DNA from 2 places in the Janthinobacterium sp. FT14W genome. Region 1 is predicted to be linked to the other one. Evidence: predicted binding sites of a transcription regulator. Region 1 holds the regulator's gene; the other holds the start of a gene.
The links. Region 1 encodes FliA, which starts transcription of late flagellar genes. Its sites were predicted from a motif close to CTAAAGTTTNNNNNNNNNNNGCCGNTA; they were not measured.
Positions count from the first base shown of each region.

Region 1 (7,657 bases):
ACGGTCCGTACCAGATGTGGCACTACGCCAACAAGATGAAAATGTCCTTGCAGGAAGTCAAGCAAGAGTCGAAGGAGTCGGACGGCAATCCGCAGATCAAGGCGAAGATACGCCAGTTGCAGCATGAAATGTCGCGCCGCCGCATGATGGCCGACGTGCCGACGGCCGACGTGGTGGTGACCAATCCTACCCACTATGCGGTGGCCTTGAAGTATGGCGAGAATTCGCGCGGCGCGCCGCAGGTGGTGGCCAAGGGCGTCGACGAGGTGGCGGCGAAGATCCGCGAACTGGCGGGCGAGCACAAGGTCGCCATCCTGGAAGCGCCGGCCCTGGCGCGCGCGCTGTACAAACACACGGACATCGGCGACGAGATTCCCGAGGCGCTGTACGGCGCCGTGGCCGAGGTGCTCGCGTATGTGTTCCAGCTGCGCAGCTATGGCAAGGGCCAGGGCGAGCGTCCGGACAAGCCGAGGAAACTGGACGTGCCGCCCGAGCTCGACCCGCAAAACCCCGCATCGCAGACGCCGCCTACAGCCGGCGCAGCAGACAAGAATAAAGGAAGTACACCATGAACGGCCTGAGAATGCCAGCCTGGCTCAGCGGAATGGGCAACAACGCCAGCAAGGGCATCGCCGCGCCGGTCATCATCATCATGCTGCTGGCAATGATGGTGCTGCCGCTGCCCGCCTTCATCCTCGACATCTTCTTCAGTTTCAATATCGCGCTGTCCATCATCGTGCTGCTGACGGCGCTGTACACGGTCAAGCCGCTCGATTTCATGGCTTTCCCCACCATCCTGCTCGTCTCGACCATGCTGCGCCTGTCGCTGAACGTGGCGTCCACGCGCGTGGTGCTGACGGAAGGCCATACGGGCGCCGACGCGGCCGGTAAAGTGATTGAAGCGTTCGGCCACTTCCTGATCGGAGGCAACTACACGGTCGGTATCGTGGTGTTTATCATTTTGACGATCATCAACTTTACCGTCGTGACCAAGGGTGCGGGCCGTATCGCCGAGGTGGGCGCCCGCTTCGCGCTGGACGCCATGCCCGGCAAGCAGATGGCCATCGATGCGGACCTGAACGCGGGCCTGATCGGCGAAGACGAAGCGCGCCGCCGCCGCACGGAAGTGGCGCAGGAAGCGGAATTCTATGGCGCCATGGACGGCGCCAGCAAATACGTGCGCGGCGACGCCATCGCCGGCATCATGGTCACCGTCATCAATATCGTCGGCGGCCTGCTGGTGGGCTTGCTGCAGCACGACATGGGCTTTGCCGATGCGCTCAAGAACTACACCCTGCTGGCCATCGGTGACGGCCTGGTGGCGCAGATTCCTTCGCTGATCATTTCCACGGCCGCCGGTATCGTCGTCTCGCGCGTGGCCAGCGAACAGGACATCGGCACCCAGCTGGTGGGGCAATTGTTTGCGAAACCGCAAGTGCTATATATTACCGCCGGCATCATCGGCGGCATGGGCCTGATTCCCGGCATGCCGAACATGGTCTTCATCCTGCTGGCCTCGCTGCTGGCCGGTTCCGCCTATCTGCTCAGCAAGAAGCGCACGCAGGAAAAGGCGGCGGCCGAAAAGCCGGCCGAAGTGCCGCAAGCCACGGTGGCGCCCGAGCAGGAAGAAGCCAGCTGGCAAGACATCATGCCCGTCGATACCCTGGGCCTGGAAGTGGGCTACCGTTTGATTCCCCTCGTCGACAAGACGCAGGGCGGCGAATTGCTCAAGCGTATCAAGGGCATCCGCAAGAAATTTGCCCAGGAAGTGGGTTTTTTGGCGCCGCCCGTGCATATCCGCGACAACCTGGAATTGAAACCGTCCGCCTACCGCATCACCCTCAAGGGCGTGGAAGTGGGCGTGGGCGAAGCGTTCAACGGCCAGTTCCTGGCCATCAATCCCGGCATGGCCAGCGGCACCTTGCCGGGCCTGACCACCAGCGACCCTGCGTTCGGCCTGCCCGCCACCTGGATCGACGCCAGCTTGCGCGACCAGGCGCAATCGATGGGCTACACGGTGGTCGATGCGGGCACCGTGGTGGCCACGCACCTGAACCACCTGATCACCTCGCACGCTGCCGAACTGCTGGGCCGCGCGGAAGTGCAGTCGCTGCTCGATCACCTGGGCAAGGAGTCGCCGCGCCTGGTGGAAGACCTGGTGCCGAAGATGCTGTCCCTGTCGACCCTGCAAAAAGTGCTGCAGAACCTGCTGTCCGAGGGCGTGCACATCCGCGACATGCGCACCATCATCGAAACCCTGGCCGAGCATACGGTGCAGACGCAGGACCCGAACGACCTGACGGCGCTGGTGCGCGTGGCCCTGGGCCGCGCCATCGTGCAGCAACTGTTCCCCGGCGCGGCCGAACTGTCCGTGATGACCCTGGACAGCCGCCTGGAACGCCTGCTGATGCAGGCCATGGGCAATGGCGGCGATGGGGCCGGCATCGAGCCTGGCCTGGCCGACACCATCGCCCACCAGGCGGGGCTGGCTGCCCAGCAGCAGGAAGCGCTGGGCCTGACGCCCGTGCTGCTGGTGCCGGCGCCGCTGCGGACCCTGCTGTCGCGTTTCCTGCGTCGCGCCTTGCCGCAGCTGAAAGTGCTGTCGCATGCGGAAGTGCCGGAAACCAAGACGATACGGGTGACCAGCCTGGTGGGCGCGCAATAGTTGGCTTTGTCAATGCCGGGGTCAGACCCTCAACACCGCCAACAGCAAGGTCATTGCCAACGTGTACGGGGGTCTGACCCCAACCTCCCAGCCCTTGCTTTTGGTCAAATAAACATCAATTTCCTGCCGGCAAACTGAATAACGGGTACTTTCCCGTCCTGTTCCTTCGATCATTTCCTCCAAGCATCGCTAATAATGGAAACTGTCCGGGTGATCTGTGTCCATGTGGAAGACAGCACTCAAGCAACAGGAGTCGATGATGGTCACACAGTTCAGCCAAGATTGCGCCACCCCCGCCTTGGGAGGCCGGTCATGAATGTGAAGAAATTTACGGGCGCCTCGTCGCGCGATGCGCTGCGCAAGGTGCGCGAAGCGCTGGGCCCCGATGCCGTGATCCTGTCGAACCGCCAGGCCGATGGCGTGGTGGAAATCCTCGCGCTGGCCAATGACGATGCCGCTTCGCTGGCCTCGCCGCCGGCCGCCTCCGAAATGGCCCAGCCCCGTCCCCAGTTGCAGACCCAGTTCGCCACGCCGCCGCGCGCCGCCGCCCCGGCCCAGCGCCCCGCCGCGCCGCGCCAGCCCGCGCCGCGCCAGGCTGCCTCCGAGCCAGTGGACATGGCCCGCATGCAGCAGATGATGGCCAGCGCGCTGGCGCACGTCAAAGAGAACGCCGCTGCCGAAATGAGCGGCATGATGAATGAAATCCGCGCCATGCGCGGCATGATGGAAACGCAGCTGGCGGAAATCTCGTGGGGTTCGACGCAGCAGCGCGAGCCGCAGAAGGCCGTCGTGCTGCGCGAAATGCTGGCGGCCGGCTTCTCGGCCAGCCTGGCGCGCTACCTGATCGACAAGCTGCCTGCCGGCCTCGATGGCGCGCAAAGCATGCGCTGGATCAAGACGGTCCTCAGCCGCAACCTCAATACCGTGGCCAATGAAGACGCCATGCTGGAGCAGGGCGGCGTGTTCGCCCTCGTGGGCCCGACCGGCGTGGGCAAGACCACCAGCACGGCCAAGCTGGCGGCCCGCTGCGTAATGCGCCATGGCCCGGAAAAGCTGGCCCTGATCACCACCGATGCGTATCGTATCGGCGCGCATGAACAGCTGCGCATCTACGGCAAGATCCTCGGCGTGATGGTGCATTCCGTGAAGGACGAGGCGGACCTGCGCATCGCCCTGAAGGAATTGAAGAACAAGCACACGGTGCTGATCGACACGGTGGGCGTGAGCCAGCGCGACCAGATGGTGACGGAGCAGGTGGCCATGCTGTCGGGCGCCGGTGCCGACGTGAAACGCCTGCTGTGCCTGAACTCCACGGCCACGCAGGAAACCCTCAATGAAGTGGTGCGCGCCTACCAGGGCAGCGGCCTGGCCGGCTGCATCATGACCAAGCTCGATGAAGCGGCGTCGATCGGCAACGTGCTCGACGTGGTGATCCGCCAGAAGCTGAACCTGTTCTATGTGTCGAACGGCCAGCGCGTGCCGGAAGACCTGTACCTGGCCGACCGCGGCTACCTGATCGACCGTGCCTTCAAGCTCAAGCGCGATGCGGCGGCCACGCAGTTTTCCGATGCCGAACTGCCGCTGCTGATGGCGCAGGCGGCTGCCCGCAACAATGAAGCGCGCGGGGTGCACCTTGGCTAATTTCGATTTCGACCAGGCCGAAGGCTTGCGCCGCATGCTGGCCGGGCCGCAGCCGCGCGTCATGACGTTCCTCTCGGCCACGCCGCAGGACGACAAGGGCGCCATGCTGGTCAACCTGGGCGCCTCGCTGGCCTATGGCGGCAATGACGTGCTGCTGCTCGACGCCAGCGGCGGCAGCGATGGCGTGGCATCGCGCCTGGGACTGGCGCATGGCGCCAGCCTGCGCGACGTGGCGCGCCAGCAGTGCGGCCTGAATCAGGTAATCCACCAGGTGCCGCAAGGCTTCGGCGTGGCCAGCCTGGGCGCGCGCAACCACCTGATGGACAGCATGGACTATGCGGGCGAAGACGAATTGCGCCGCCTGGGCAAGACCTTTGAGGTGCTGGCGCGCCAGAGCGGCATCGTGCTGGTCGACGGCGTCGTGGCCGACGAGGGCGACTGCTTCCCCGTGCCCCTGATGGCCTCGTCCGATATCGTGGTGCAGGTATCGACCAGCGCCACCTCGATCAAGGCGGCGTACTGCCTGATCAAGCGCCTGAGCCAGGAACTGGGACGGCGTCCGTTTGGCATTCTTGTCACGGGCGCTTCCGAATCCGAGGCAAAAGTGGTATACGATAATATGGCGCAGGCGGCAAGCCGCTACCTGGCCGTGAAACTGACTTCGATGGGGTCGGTGCCTGCCGATGAGTATCTGCACCGCGCGGCGCGGCTGGGCCGCAGCGTGGTCGATGCGTTTCCGCTGGCGGGCGCTTCGGTGGCGTTTCGCGGACTGGCCGAGCGGCTGGCCCGTTCGGCGGCGCCGGTGCTGGGCGGTACCTTGTGCCAGACGGGGAGCGCACACCATTTCAGCGCCTGAATGCAACCGTAGCACCAGATAAGACGAGAAAACAATAAGCAGCCTATGTACACGGTCAAAGGGAAATCGAACAAGGACCATTTGCTGACGGAACACATTCCGCTGGTGAAGCGTCTGGCGCACCATATGAAGGCGAAATTGCCGCCTTCGGTCGAGGTCGATGACCTGATCCAGGCCGGCATGATCGGCTTGCTGGACGCCATTACCCGCTATGAAGAGACGCATGGCGCGCAGTTCGAGACGTATGCCGTGCTGCGCATCCGCGGCGCCATGCTCGACGAATTGCGCACCAGCGACTGGCTGCCGCGCAGCATGCGCCAGAACATGCGCAAGATCGAAGAGGCGATGAGCATCCTGCAGCAGCGCCTGGGCCATCCGCCGACGGAGTCGGAAGTGGCCAAGCTGCTCAAGATGTCGCTGGCCGACTACCAGGAAATGCTGGGCGACGGCGGCGGCCACCAGCTCGTGTACTACGAAGATTTTCATGACCCGGACGGCAATGACAGCTTCCTCGACCGCCACTGCGTGGACGAGGACAGCGACCCCTTGCGTTCCCTGCTCGATACCGATTTCCGGCAATCCGTGATCGATGCCATCGATGCGCTGCCGCCACGCGAGAAAATACTCATGGGCCTGTACTACGAAGAAGAGCTGAACCTGAAGGAGATCGGCGCGGTGATGGGCGTGTCGGAATCGCGCGTCTCGCAGCTGCATACCCAGGCCGTCGCGCGCCTGCGCGCAACCTTGAGGGAGCAGGCGTGGACTGGTCCAGCGTAATCGGGCTGGCGCTGGCGCTGGCGGGCCTGCTGGTCGGCCAGGCACTGGAGGGCGGCAAGATGGCCTCCCTGCTGCAGCCGGCCGCCTTTGCCATCGTCATCGTCGGCACCTTCGGCGCCGTGCTGCTGCAGACGCGGCTGCGCACCTTCGTGCGCGGCCTGGAAATGCTGCGCTGGGTGTTTTTGCCGCCCGCCGACACGCGCGCCGCGCTGGCGCGCGACATCGGGCAATGGAGCCTGACGGCGCGCCGCGACGGCCCGCTGGCCCTCGAGCGCCTGATGGAAAACACGGCCGACCGCTTCAACGCCAAGGGCTTGCGCATGATCGTCGACGGCATCGCGCCCGACAAGCTGCGCCAGCTGCTCGACGTGGAAATCTCCGCCTATGAAATGGCCGAGCGCCAGGCCGTCAAGGTGTGGGAATCGGCGGCCGGCTATTCGCCCACCATCGGCATCCTGGGCGCCGTGCTGGGCCTGATCCACGTGATGGAAAACCTCACCGACCCCAGCAAGCTGGGCGGCGGCATCGCCGTCGCGTTCGTCTCAACGATTTATGGCGTGGGCCTGGCCAACCTGCTGTTCCTGCCGGTGGCGAACAAGCTCAAGGCCATCGTTTCGCGCCGCGTGCTGCAGTATGAAATCACGGCCGCCGTGCTGTACGACATCGCCACGGGCGACCATACGCGCATCATCGAAGAGCGCGTCTCCAGCCTGCTGCACGAGCACTGACCATGATGCGGCGCGCGCGCAGGAAGTATGACGAGGAACCGGACAACCAGGACCGCTGGCTGATTTCGTACGCCGACTTCATCACCCTGCTGTTCGCCTTCTTCGTCGTCATGTATGCGATTTCGCAAGTCAACGAAGGCAAGTACCGCGTCTTCCAGAACGCCATCGGCCAGGCCTTCAGCCTGGAAAAGGGCGCGCCGCCCATCGTCATGGAAGCGCCGCAAGCCATCCCGCTGCCCAATCCCGCCCTGAAACGCCGCACGGAAGCCATCCGCCGCGAGCGCGAACACATGACGCGCCTGGCGCAGGACCTGGCGTCCACCCTGGCGCCGCTGGTCAAGGAAGGCAAGGTGCGGGTCACGCAGACGAGCCGCGGCGTCAGCGTGGAAATCAATGCCAGCGTGCTGTTCGACCCGGGCGCGGCGCGCCTGACGGCGGAATCGGACCAGGCCCTGCGCGCCGTGGCCGTGCTGCTCAAGGACGACACGCACGACGTGCAGGTGGAAGGGCATACGGACGTGCAGCCGATCAGCAATTCGAACTTTGCCTCGAACTGGGAATTGTCGGCCGCGCGCGCCAGCGCCGTCGTGCGCCTGTTCATCGCCAGCGGCGTGAAGGCTGCGCGCCTGACGGCCGTGGGCCACGCCGACAACATCCCCGTGGCGCCCAACGCCACGCCGGAAGGGCGCGCGCGCAACCGCCGCGTGGCCGTGACGATTTTGTCGGGCATCCCGGAAACGGTGACGGAAGTGCCGACGGCGCCCGTGGCGCCAGCCAACTGAGCTCGTCAACTGCGGGCTGCCGCTTGGTACAATCGCGCTTTCTTCCTTTTTATCTTTCCCTCATGAAAAGCAGCTCCCTGGGCGGTCTCGTCTATTCCACCGAAACGGGCCGCATGTGCCCCGCCTGCCGCCAGCCGCTGGCGCAGTGCGCGTGCAAGGCGCAAGCGAAGGCGGCGCCTGCGGGCGACGGCGTGGTGCGCGTGTCGCG
Region 1 covers NZ_WFLL01000051.1:15,955-23,611, reverse strand. The annotation lists gene flhB (flagellar biosynthesis protein FlhB) at 1-572, shown strand, start outside; gene flhA (flagellar biosynthesis protein FlhA) at 569-2,665, shown strand; gene flhF (flagellar biosynthesis protein FlhF) at 2,978-4,306, shown strand; gene GCN74_RS24460 (MinD/ParA family protein) at 4,299-5,162, shown strand; gene GCN74_RS24455 (RNA polymerase sigma factor FliA) at 5,208-5,939, shown strand; gene GCN74_RS24450 (flagellar motor protein) at 5,921-6,667, shown strand; gene motD (flagellar motor protein MotD) at 6,673-7,449, shown strand; gene GCN74_RS24440 (translation initiation factor Sui1) at 7,512-7,657, shown strand, end outside.

Region 2 (7,657 bases), on a different contig from region 1:
CGGCCGCTTCCTCATCGTCGTCGTTGTCCGATTCTTTTACAAAGGCTTTATTCATCCGTCTATTGTAGCCCCACCAGGGAGGCTCGGGCACACCCAATGCGGGGGCAAACGGGCTTTTTTGACGTATCATCGTGGCAATCGCGGCAAACCTGCGCCGCACACGGAGACGGATGAAAAAATTCTACAGAGTCAGGCGCTGGCTGTTCGCGCCGCTGGTCTACCTGGCCGCCATCTTCCTGCTGATCGAGGAATGGCTATGGGCGACGGGCGCGCGCATCATGCAGGTGGTGGCGCAATTTCCGCCCCTGCATGCACTGGAAGCGTGGATCAAGCGCCTGCCGCCGTACTGGGCGCTGGCCATCTTCGTGCTGCCGGCCGTGCTGCTGTTTCCCGTCAAGCTGCTGGCCCTGCTGGCGATCGCGCGCGGCCATGCGTTTTCCGGCATCGGCGTGATCGTCATCGCCAAGCTGGGCGGCGCTGCCGCCGTGGCCCGCCTGTACAGCCTGACGCGTCCCGCCCTGCTCGGTTTGCCGTGGTTTGCGCGCTGGCATGGCCTGTTCATGGAAACCAAGGACCGCTGGATCGCCCGCCTGCGCGCCACGCGCCCATGGCGGCGCGTCAGCCGCCTGTCGGCCGCGCTGGGCCGCGCCCGTCGCGCCTGGTGGCAACGCCTGCGCAAGGGCACGCCAGGGCGCCATAATTCCCGCCCGGCACGGGTGCTGCGCCGCTTCGCCGCCTTCTGGCGCGCACGCCGCAGATGAAGAAAGGCAACGCCATGCACGACACTCCCCGGCTGGCGCCCGCCATGCGCGCGGCGGCGCCGGAAATCTACCTGTACGATGCGGCCAGCTTGCAATTGCTGGACGCCAACGATGCCGCCTGCGACAACTTGCAGTATGCACGCAAGGAATTGCGCGCGATGACGCCGTTCACCCTGGCGCCGCAGCTCGACGCGCAACAGCTGGCCGCCGTGCTGGCGGGCCTGGACGACAGCATCGGCGCGCAAACCCTGCTGCATGTGCAGCAGCGGCGCCGCGATGGCAGCCTGTATTCGCTCAGCCTGCACCTGTCGCGCGCCAGCCGCCAGGGACGCGCCCTGCTCCTGGCCGAGGGCGAGGACTTGCGCACGCCGCAGGCAACGGCCGCCGCCCTGGCGCAGGTGCAGTCGCGCTTCAACGCCATCGTCTCGAATACGCCGGGCCTCGTGTACCAGTTCTGCCTGCATGCGGATGGCCGCGCCGCCTTCCCCTACCTGAGCGATGGCTGCCAGGCCCTGCTGGGTCTGGGGCCGGCACAGCTGCACGCGCGTCCGGAACTGTTCTACCAGCTGATCCTGGCCGACGACCGCGCCTCGTACCTGGAGTCGATGCTGGCCTCAAAGAACGCCTTGTGGAGCTGGAACTGGGAAGGCCGCATCTGGATCGATGCCTGGAAAGACGTCAAATGGATCAACCTGCGCTCCACGCCGCGCGCGCTGGCCGACGGCACGGTGCAGTGGGAAGGCATCATGACGAATATCACGGAAAGCCGGCTGGAACAGATCGAAGTGCGCCAGTCGCGCGCCCGCCTGGCCGAACTGACGGCGCATATCGACAAGGTCAAGGAACACGAACGCACGCGCCTGGCGCGCGAACTGCACGATGACCTGGGCGGCAATTTGACGGCGATCAAGATGGCCTTGGCCATGCTGGCGCGCCGCCTGCCGCCGGACGACCCGCTGCTGCAGGAAAAGGCCGACTATGTCGACGCCCTGGTCGACCGCAGCATCGATGCCGTGCACCGCATTTCGCTGGATTTGCGCCCCTCCATGCTGGACCTGGGCCTGGTCGCCGCGCTGGACTGGCAGCTGAAGGAGTTCGCGCGCCAGGCCGGCATCGAGTGCCAGTTCATTTCGAACCGCCAGCATATCGAACTGGAGCTGGACCAGGCGACCAGCCTGTTCCGCATTGCCCAGGAGGCGCTGACGAATATCGCCAAGCATGCGCAGGCCAGCAAGGTCAGCGTGCGCCTGGCCCGCCAGCGCCAGCACATCAGCCTGTCGATCGCCGACAATGGCGTCGGCATGCGCCTGTCGGACCGCGCCAAGCCGCAATCGTTCGGCATCCGCGGCATGGCCGAACGCGCCAGCGCACTGGGCGGCACCCTGAGCCTGTCCGACGGGCCCGGCGGCGGCACCATCCTGAGCATAAAAATCCGGCTGACCACGCCGCGAGAGGCGATAATAGCGGCTGCAGCCAGCGCACCAGCGCAAAGCGGTCCGCCGTAAGGCCACGGGGCCGCCGCCGGGCGCAGGGATTCAGATAGGAAACAACGCAGTCATGAAAGAAAAAGCCACCATCCGGGTATTCATCGCCGACGATCACGCGATCGTGCGCGAAGGCTTGAAACAAATCCTCGCCGATACGAAAGACATCATCGTGGCCGGCGAGGCCGAAAACGGCCACGACGCCATCAAACTGTTCCGCGGCTCGAAATGCCAGGTATTGCTGCTCGACATCTCCCTGCCCGACCGCAGCGGCATCGAAGTACTCAAGCAGATCAAGAAGGAAAAGCCGGAACTGGCCGTGCTGATGCTCTCCATGCACCGCGAAGACCAGTACGCGATCCGTTCGCTCAAGGCGGGCGCGGCCGGCTACCTGACGAAACAGAGTGCGCCGCGCGAACTGGTCACGGCCATCCGCCAGGTGGCGCAAGGCTTGAAATACATCAGCGCCTCGCTGGCGCAGGAACTGGCCAACACGGTGGGCGAAGACCACGAAACGGCCTTGCACGACACCTTGTCGGACCGCGAATACCAGACCCTGGTCATGATCGCCTCGGGCAAGGCCGTGGGCGCCATCGCCGAAGAGCTCAAATTGTCCGTGAAAACCGTCAGCGAATACCGCGCCCGCCTGCTGGTCAAGATGAAGCTCAAGAACAGCGCCGAACTGACGCATTACGCCATCCGCAACCAGCTGGTGGATTGACGGCAAAGCGGCATGCCCGCTGGCATCGGGCGAATTGACAGGACTTCTCCTAGCTTCTCGCACAATAAGTTCTTTGCCAACTCGCATATCATGAGGATAATTAGAAATATCTAAAAAGGCTGTGCCTACATGTCCAGTAAATTGCCCTCTTCACCAGCAAGCGCTCCTGCTGGCGCCACGAATACCGCCGCCGCTGCGGCGATGAACCCGGCCGATATCGCCCGCGAGGCGTTTCGCCGCCTGGCCACGCGCCGCATCGCCCCCACGCCCAGCGCCTACCGCGACATCTACAATGAAATCGCGGGCATCAGCGAAGCCGCGGACAGCCCGGCCGTGCCGGGAGCCGTGCTGGCCGCCAGCGCCCCGCCGGACGGCGGCGCGGAAAACGTCCTGACGCAGTTTGCCGTCAAGATGAGCGAATCGGCCGGCGAACTGGGTGACTTTGGCCGCCGCTTCCAGCGCGCCCTGAAAGCGCGCGACTGGGACAGCTATGCGCGCACGCTGGCGCAACTGGCGGAAAAACAGGTCAAGAAAGGCGGCGGCATCGAATTGCCTCCGCTGCCGGATGGCGAGCAGACGCGCACCTTGCGCGAATTGCTCAGCCGCACCCTGGGCTTTGCCGTCGCCACCCTGCTGACGGGCACGCCGGCGCTGGTGGAAGAGGCCGAATCGCTGGGTGCGGCCATCAAGCAGGCGCATACGGAAGAAGCACTGAACGAGGCGGCCCTGCGCCTGAAACAGCTGTGCTACCAGATCGAACTGAAGAGCGGCGACACGGCCGAACAGCAGGAATTGCTGCTGCGCCTGTTCAAGCTGCTGCTGGATAACGTCAGCCAGTTGCTGGACGACGACAGCTGGCTGCGCGGCCAGGTCGACGCCGTGCAAAACCTGATTGCCGGTCCCCTCGACCAGCGCGCGCTGGAAGACGCCACGCGCAGCCTGAAGGAAGTCATCTACAAGCAGAGCCAGCTCAAGCACAGCCTGTCCGACGTCAAGCTGACGGTCAAGAACATGATGATGACCTTCATCGACCGCCTGGGCCAGGTGGCGGCCAGCACGGGCGACTTCCACGAAAAGATCGGCGGCTATTCGGAAAAGATCAGCCAGGCGGAAAACATCAGCGAACTGAACAACGTTCTCGACGAAGTCCTGCGCGAAACGCGCATGGTGCAGAACGAAGCGTTGCGCGCACGCGACAAAATGGTGCTGGCGCGCCAGGAAGTGCAGGATGCGGAACAGCGCATCCACACCCTGGAAGCCAAGCTCCAGCATATGAGCGAACTGGTGCGCGAAGACCAGCTGACGGGCAGCCTGAACCGCCGCGGCCTGGACGACGTGTTCGAGCGCGAGACGGCCCGTTCCGACCGCCGCGGCACGCCCCTGTGCATCGCCATGCTGGACCTGGACGATTTCAAGCGCCTGAACGATACCTATGGCCACCTGGCCGGCGATGCCGCCCTGAAACACCTGGTGAAGATCGTCAAGGAAACCCTGCGCTCGATGGACGTCATCGCCCGCTTCGGCGGCGAGGAATTCCTCATCCTGCTGCCGGAAACCACGGTCGAAGCCGCTTCGTCGACGATGACGCGCCTACAGCGCGAACTGACCCGGCATTTCTTCTTGCACGACAATGAAAAAGTCCTGATCACCTTTTCCGCCGGCGTGGCCCTGCGCCTGCCCAACGAAGACCAGGCCGAACTCGTCAAGCGCGCCGACCGCGCCATGTACCAGGCCAAGCAAACGGGCAAGAACCGCGTGGTGGTGGCCGATTAAACCCCGTCCGCTTCACGCCATGCCGTCCCGCCACCCGGCCGGACGGCATTTTTCATGGCAAGAACAATAACTATCCTTCCCCCTCAGGCACCCCGCCAGCCTGCGCAGCATATAAAAATAAAACTATTTTTACCCTCAAGTTTCTTTAAATCATGTCGTTTAGCGCGCGGCCAGCCGCAAACTGAAGGGCTGAAAAATAAAATTTAAAGCGTTTTTCGCCATAAATTTTCCCGCAGAGCAACCGTTACCCTAAACAACAGCGGCTTGATTGCCCCGGAACAGCGGGGCAGGCCAAAGTGAATGGCACATAGCACAATGTAGTACCTGTTTGGAGAATTAACATGGCTGCAGTAATTAATACCAACATTGCCTCCCTGAACTCACAGCGCAATCTGTCGACGTCGCAATCGGCCCTGACCACCTCGCTGCAACGTCTGTCTTCCGGCATGCGCATCAACAGCGCCAAGGACGACGCCGCAGGCCTGGCGATTTCCGACCGCATGACGTCGCAAATCCGCGGCATGACGCAAGCGACCCGCAATGCAAACGACGGCGTCTCGCTGGCTCAAACGGCCGAGGGTGCACTTTCGAGCTCGGGCGACATCCTGCAACGTATCCGCGAACTGGCCGTTCAATCGTCGAACGCCACCAACTCGTCGAGCGACCGTCAAGCGCTGCAAACCGAGGTAGGCCAGCTGGGTTCGGAATTGAACCGCATCGCCCAAACCACTTCGTTCAACGGCCAGGCGCTGCTGGACGGCACCATGGGCACGGCCAACTTCCAGGTCGGCGCGGACGCGAATCAGCTGATTTCGGCCAGCGGTGCAAACTTCCTGACCAATACCTACGGCAACAACCGCATTGAGAATGATGCTGTTGCAGTCAAAGCAACGACAACCAACGTTGCCGATGCAAAAACCATCACCATCAACGGCAAGCTCGGTTCCGCCACCTACACTACGGCTACCGCTGCCGTAGGTCCTCCAGCTGTCCTGTCGGACACGGCTAAATCGATCGCTGCTGGCATCAACCAGAAAACCAGCGCTACCGGTGTCACCGCTACGGCAAAAACGGAAACCAACCTGGCCCTGGCCGCCGAATCGTATTCGTTCCAGATCGCATCGGACAACGATCCTGCCCAGACTCCTGTCACCGTGTCCTTCGCAGTGGGCGGCAGCGCAAGCAGCGCCACCGACTTCGCAGCAGGCATCAACGCCATCAATGCCCAATCGGCAAAAACCGGCGTGACGGCTCAGTACGACACGAAAAACGGCGGTATCAAGCTGAGCAATGCCAACGGCGCTGACATCAAGCTCACCAACGGCGCTACTGCGAACACCAAGTTCGACGTCGCCAGCTACAAGCTCGATGGCACCAAGACCGCCGCGGTCGACAACAAGGGCGCTGCAGGTGTCGCTGTTGCCAACGGCACCGTCACGTTCGACTCGGACAGCAGCTTCTCCGTCACCGATGCCGGTTCCGGCCTGGGCCTGGGTGCGGCAGCAGCAGCCACCACCAACCAGGGTTCGCAACTGAAGTCCGTCGCCTCGATCGACATCACGACCTTCGACGGTGCTCAGCTGGCCCTGAAAATCGCCGATGCAGCCTTGTCGACGGTCAACGGCCAACGCGCTCAGTACGGTGCATTGCAATCGCGCTTCGCCTCGGCGATCTCGAACCTGCAATCGACGACGGAAAACCTGTCGGCATCGCGCAGCCGCATCGTCGATACGGACTTCGCGTCGGAAACGGCCAACATGACCCGCGGCCAGATCCTGCAACAAGCTGGTACGGCCATGCTGGCGCAAGCAAACTCGCTGCCAAACGGCGTCCTGAGCCTGCTGCGCGGCTAATCTCCGATTAGTCAGGCAACAGCGTAGGACCCTGATTCCCCTGCCGGATTTTTTCGGCAGGGGAATTTTCACTAGGAGAGCACCATGACTATCGACACGATAGCGGCCGCCTCCGCGGCCAGGATAGACAAGAGTTACGTGTCCGCGGACACGCCGCCGGCGCGCCCGGCAGCGTCCCGCACCGTCACGGAAAATGGCACTGTTGCGTCACAGCAAGCCAGCAGGGAACCCAGCCGCGAGCAGCTGGACAAGGCGGTATCGGAACTCAACCAGTCTTCGCAGATGAAGACGCAGGGCCTGGAGTTTTCCATCGACGAAGACAGCCGGCGCACGGTGGTCAAGGTCATCGACCAGGAAACCAAGGAAGTCCTGCGCCAGATTCCCACCAAGGAAGCCCTGGAACTGGCCAAGACCTTTGACTCTGCCAAAGGTTCGCTGATCAGGCAAAGCGCATAGCGATGGCCTTGCCCACGGACGCGCAACATCGTGGCAATACGCATCGGCATGACCACGGGGCCCGGTAGCCTGGCTATCCGGCCCCGCTTTTCATTACAATCCAAGTAACAACCACCTGCTTCCCCCCGATTTTTTACGCCCGCTGAAAACAGCGCGGTAAATCCCCCTCTCAAGTCCTGATTGATTCTGCCGATAACAGCTTATATTAGCGTTTTCCTAGGAGTATTCAGTGGCCATCACACCTACCCTTTCATCCATAGGCATCGGCGCCGGCGCCACCGGCCTGGATGTGAATGCCATCATCGACAAGCTGATGACGGCCGAATCGGCTCCGCTGGCTACTTTTGACAAGAAAACGGCCTCCTACCAAGCCAAGCTCAGCGCACTGGGTACCCTGAGCGGCTCCGTCAGCAGCTTCCAGAGCTCGCTGTCGGCACTGACCAACTCGAATAACTTCCGCGCCGTCAGCGCCACGCCGTCGGACCCGCTGGTGCTGTCGGCCAGCGCCGGCGCCAAGGCCGTCGCCGGCAGCTACAACATCAACGTTTCCCAGCTGGCCCAGGCGCAGACGCTGACGTCGGGCGGCATGGCCAGCAAACTGTCGACCAT
Region 2 covers NZ_WFLL01000041.1:41,140-48,796, forward strand. The annotation lists gene greB (transcription elongation factor GreB) at 1-55, opposite strand, end outside; gene GCN74_RS22475 (hypothetical protein) at 171-761, shown strand; gene GCN74_RS22480 (sensor histidine kinase) at 776-2,266, shown strand; gene GCN74_RS22485 (response regulator transcription factor) at 2,319-2,966, shown strand; gene GCN74_RS22490 (GGDEF domain-containing protein) at 3,168-4,739, shown strand; gene GCN74_RS22495 (flagellin) at 5,081-6,592, shown strand; gene GCN74_RS22500 (flagellar protein FlaG) at 6,677-7,048, shown strand; gene fliD (flagellar filament capping protein FliD) at 7,278-7,657, shown strand, end outside.
Region 2: a site for FliA is predicted at 4,874-4,900, ahead of GCN74_RS22495 (flagellin). Genes of this name have one in related genera too.